Regions from separate parts of the Specibacter sp. NPDC078692 genome, predicted to be linked through region 1. Evidence: riboswitches for the same ligand, from Rfam matches in the RefSeq annotation. Region 1 holds a riboswitch; the other holds the start of a gene.

The links. A riboswitch is a leader RNA that binds a small molecule or an ion and turns the genes downstream of it on or off. The one in region 1 is predicted to bind S-adenosylmethionine.
Region 2: another riboswitch for S-adenosylmethionine. It lies ahead of AB0O97_RS02160 (DUF1737 domain-containing protein); the one in region 1 lies ahead of AB0O97_RS07170 (aminotransferase class V-fold PLP-dependent enzyme).

Annotation. Positions count from the first base shown of each region.
Region 1 covers NZ_JBFBLV010000007.1:45,233-47,612, forward strand. Annotated here, with positions in the region: gene hisN (histidinol-phosphatase) at 82-897, shown strand; SAM riboswitch class IV at 1,056-1,169, shown strand; gene AB0O97_RS07170 (aminotransferase class V-fold PLP-dependent enzyme) at 1,214-2,380, shown strand, end outside.
Region 2 covers NZ_JBFBLV010000002.1:157,146-159,525, forward strand. Annotated here, with positions in the region: gene AB0O97_RS02150 (aminodeoxychorismate lyase) at 1-118, shown strand, start outside; gene AB0O97_RS02155 (Pr6Pr family membrane protein) at 127-771, opposite strand; SAM riboswitch class IV at 884-1,003, shown strand; gene AB0O97_RS02160 (DUF1737 domain-containing protein) at 1,093-1,353, shown strand; gene AB0O97_RS02165 (rhodanese-like domain-containing protein) at 1,350-1,742, shown strand; gene AB0O97_RS02170 (O-succinylhomoserine sulfhydrylase) at 1,856-2,380, shown strand, end outside.

The DNA of each region.
Region 1 (2,380 bases):
ACGCACCACTCATCACGAATGGTGCGTATGTGTTCAGGGCGCCTGCCCCGTCTTGTGGTTAAATCGCGATAGCGTGAACTTATGACGACCCCACCCCAGACGTACAACGATGACCTCCGCCTGGCCCATGTGCTGGCTGACAGCGTGGATTCCCTGACCATGTCCCGCTTCAAGGCCCTGGATTTAGCCGTTGAGACCAAGCCGGATCTGACACCTGTCACCGATGCCGACAAGGCCGCCGAGGAGTCCATCCGCAGCCAGCTGTCCCGGGTCCGCCCGCGTGATGCTGTACTGGGCGAGGAATTTGGCAGCAGCGGCCACGGTTCGCGCCGCTGGATCATCGACCCGATCGACGGGACCAAGAACTTTGTCCGCGGCGTTCCGGTCTGGGCCACGTTGATTGCTCTGGTCGACGACGGCATCCCCGTTGTTGGCCTCGTCAGCGCACCTGCCTTGGGCAAACGCTGGTGGGCCGCTCAAGGCACAGGGGCGTACATGGGCAAATCTCTCGCCGCAGCCACCCGCATCCGCGTCTCCAACGTCGCTGAGCTCAAGGACGCCTCACTGTCCTACTCATCGCTGACTGGCTGGGCTGATCGCGGCAATCGCGACGAGTTCATCTCCCTCACCGACGATGTCTGGCGCACCCGGGCCTACGGCGATTTCTGGTCATACTGCATGGTCGCCGAGGGCAGCGTAGACATCGCCTGCGAGCCAGAACTGAACCTCTACGACATGGCAGCCCTGGTCCCGATCGTGCAGGAAGCCGGCGGCCGCTTCACCTCGCTCGAAGGCGCCGAAGGCCCGTTCGGCGGCAACGCTTTGGCCACCAACTCCATCTTGCACACGGAAGTTCTGCGGCGCCTGAACCCGAATTGGGACGACCTGCTGGGCTGACCCCAAGCCCTCTCTACGCAATAGCACAGATGAGTTAAGAACGACGGCGGCCTCCCGCCGTCGTTCTTTGTCTCCCCTGCCGCCGCGCTCACCAAGGCGTGCGAAACGAAACGTAATAGATGCACCGCTAAAAATCTTGGGCTACGATTTTGGGCATAGGTCACGAGTGCCAGCGCTAAACCCCGGTTTGCTGGCCGGCAACCCTCCTTTCGCGGCGGGGTGCCCCGGGTGACGACCTGGCCAGAGCCGTTCGGTTCTGGCAAGCGCGGACTTCTTGGCACCCCCAAAAGGTCCCAAGGTGTAAAAGGAATTTCTCATGAGCTCTGCCGTTTTGGACCACCTTCAACTTGCCGATACGCCTCTTCTGCCCGTGGTGGGTCAGGATCTGTCCGCTCCGCTGATTCAGGGCGGGCATGTGCGGTACGCAAATCTGGATTATGCAGCGTCGGCCCCAGCTGTTGAAGAGGTTGCCGCGCATTTGAATGAGGTGCTCCCCTACTACGCGAGCGTGCACCGCGGGGCCGGATTCGCCTCACAAGTTAGCACCTCGGTCTATGAAAATGCCCGCAAGATCGTGGCCAATTTTGTCGGCGCCCGGGAGGATGACACAGTCATTTTCACTCGCAACACCACCGATTCCCTGAACCTTTTGGCTGGCTGCGTGGAATCGCTCTTGAAACAGCGCGGCTACGCCGAGGGCCGTTCCAATGTCCACGGCGAGGTGCTGTATCTGGACATTGAACACCACGCCAACCTCCTGCCTTGGCAAGCACTCCCCCACCGTTCAGTGGTGGCCGCCAGTTCCATTGTCTCCACACTGGCTCGCGTGGAAACGCAGTTGCGAGCCGGGAATGTGCTGCTCCTAGCCGTCACCGGCGCCTCCAATGTCACCGGCGAGGTGCTCCCCATAGCCGAGTTGGCCACCCTGGCTCACCGCTACGGCGCCCGGATCGTAGTCGATGCCGCCCAGCTGGCTCCGCACCGCCGCATCAACTTGGCCGAGACCGGCATTGACTACGTGGCCTTCTCCGGACACAAGTTGTATGCTCCCTTCGGCGCGGGCGTTCTGGTGGGACGTTCCGACTGGCTCGACGCCGGTCACCCGCACCTCGCCGGCGGCGGAGCCGTGAAGGACGTCCGGCTCGAATCGATCATCTGGGCGCAGGGACCTGCCCGCCACGAGGGCGGCACCCCCAATGTGCTGGGTGCCGCGACCCTCGCCAAGGCGGCCACGGTCCTGTCCGCTTTGGACGCCGATGACTGGCACAACCATGAGCAGAGCCTGCGCGCCCATCTCGTGGCAGGGCTCAACGAGATCGACGGCGTTAGGATCCACTCGCTGTTCGAGGACGCGGACTCGCACCCGGAGTGCGGGAGCATTGGCGTGGTGAATTTCTCGGTCACCGGGTACGACGCCGGATTGGTCGCCGCTTATCTCTCCGCTGAGCATGGCGTTGGCGTCCGTGACGGAAAATTCTGCGCA
Region 2 (2,380 bases), on a different contig from region 1:
TTCCAGCCTGCGTCTGTTGGCTCCCGTTAACACCATTGACGGCCAAGAGATTGGCACGCCGGAGATCCGTTCGGAGTTGACAGCGGAACTTTCAAGGCTTCTCGCACAGACCCTCTAACTGCCGAGTTAAACCGCAGAAGCTGCCACTGCCCGCCGGGCCGAGCGCCCGCTCAGCCAATTACCCAACCACATGATCAGAAATGTCATGGCCACGAAGGCCACGGCGATGATGAGGCAAGTCAGCAGGACGGGACCATATCCGCCGTCGGACGGGTTGAGGAAGGGGTAGGCGTACCAGGTGATGGCCGCGCCGCGAATGATCGAATACGCCAAATACGCCAGCGGGAACGCGATGGCGACGAGCACGCGTTTGTAGGCGATGGGGTGGCGCGGCGGGGTGATGAGCCAGTCGGCCACGATCGCCACAGGCATCACATAGTGCAGCCACGTGTTGATCCAGGGCAGGAGCGAACCCAAATCCACATCGCGCAGCAGGGCGCTGAAGACGATTCCCACCAACGCCATGCACACCACGGAAATGCAGCGCAACAGCGCCCACGCGGGTCCCAGATCCTTGCCGCGCCAGCTCAGCACCGACTCCACCACCAGCACCACGGCGGCAAAAATATTGGAGAGGTTGGTGAAATAGCTGAAGAAGTTCAGCACGCTGAAGCCGTGGCCAATGTGAATGCCCAGCTGGATTCCCACGGCGACCAAGGTCACCGCGCCAAAGAGGAAACGGACGGCGATGAAGGCGCGGCTGAGGCTCATGGATTCATACTGTCAGCTCATGGGCTGCGCGTCTGTAGTGCTGCCGTCATTTTGCGCCATACATGCACTTCTTAGGGTCCCAAGGGGCGGTGGATGTGTTAGTTTCAAAGGGAGTAATGAGTGCCAGTGTCAAGCCCTGACTTGCTGGCCGGCAACCCTCTTTCCGGCGGGGTGCCTCAGGTGACTACTCGGCAAACCCAGCTTCCACGGCTGAAGTTTGCAAGCGCGAACCCCGGTGCGGTAACTCAATGTCCAAATTTTTTGAGCACCGTCCTCAGCTCTCGCTTGCAGCCTTGCGGCCACTTGCAATGAGGAGAGAACATGTCCGCGGACGAATCACCCCTGGCCTACCGGCTCATCACCGGTCCCGACGATCGCTCCTTCTGCGAGCGCATCTCAGCAGCCCTCGACGAAGGCTATGTGCTTCACGGAGGGCCGGCCGTCACCTTTAATGGCACGAACGTGATCTGCGCCCAGGCCGTGATCCTCCCCCAGGCAGTTGCCAGTAGCGACGCCGCCGTGGCTAACGCAGTGGACGATCTGGACGCCGAGCTGGAGTTCGACGGCGAGGGCATCGCGTGAGCTACGCAGGGGATCTGGCCCCGGCAACAGCTTGGGAACACCTAGCTGCCGGAGCCACCCTGGTGGATGTGCGCACCGAAGGTGAATGGACGCATATTGGCGTCCCCGACGTTTCCGCGCTGAACTCCGAACCGGTCTTCATCCAGTGGAATCTGTCTGACGGCACCAACAACCCCCAGTTCCTGGAACAGCTACAGGCCGCAGTGCCCGCCGAGAAGCCGCTGGTTTTGCTGTGCCGTTCGGGCGTCCGATCCATCGCGGCGGCCGAGGCAGCAACTGCGGCCGGCTACACGGCGTACAACGTACTCGAGGGATTCGAGGGTCAACCCGACCGCTTCGGCGACCGTGTCCTGAACGGTTGGAAAAACCGCAATCTACCCTGGTACTAACGCCTTTCCTCGGAACGCGGCATGCGGAACGCCGCGTCCCGCGCGTCTGCACTGTGCCATCGCATGCCAGCATCCAGCCTCCTCACTCACCAGCGAATGCCAAGGACAAGTAATTGAGCAACTTTAACGAGCACGCAGCCACCTGGTCCCCGGACACGGCTGCCGTGCGCGGCGGGCTTGACCGCACCAACTTCCAAGAGACCTCCGAGGCCCTGTTTCTGAACTCCGGCTTTGTGTACGAATCCGCCGAGGCCGCCGAGGCGTCCTTCACCGGAGAAGTGGACCGTTTTGTGTACTCGCGGTACGGCAACCCGTCCGTGGCCACGTTTCAGGAACGGTTGCGGCTACTCGAAGGCAAAGAAGCGTGCTTTGCGACGGCGTCCGGCATGTCCGCCGTATTCACCGCTTTGGGTGCCTTGTTGGGTGCCGGGGACCGGGTGGTGGCGTCGCGCTCACTGTTCGGCTCCTGCTTTGTGATACTGAATGAGCTGCTCCCGCGCTGGGGTGTGGAGACGGTGTTCGTTGACGGACCGGATCTGGATCAGTGGCGCGAGGCGTTGAGTGTGCCCACCACGGCCGTCTTCTTTGAATCCCCATCCAACCCCATGCAGGAAATTGTGGATGTTCAGGCCGTGTGC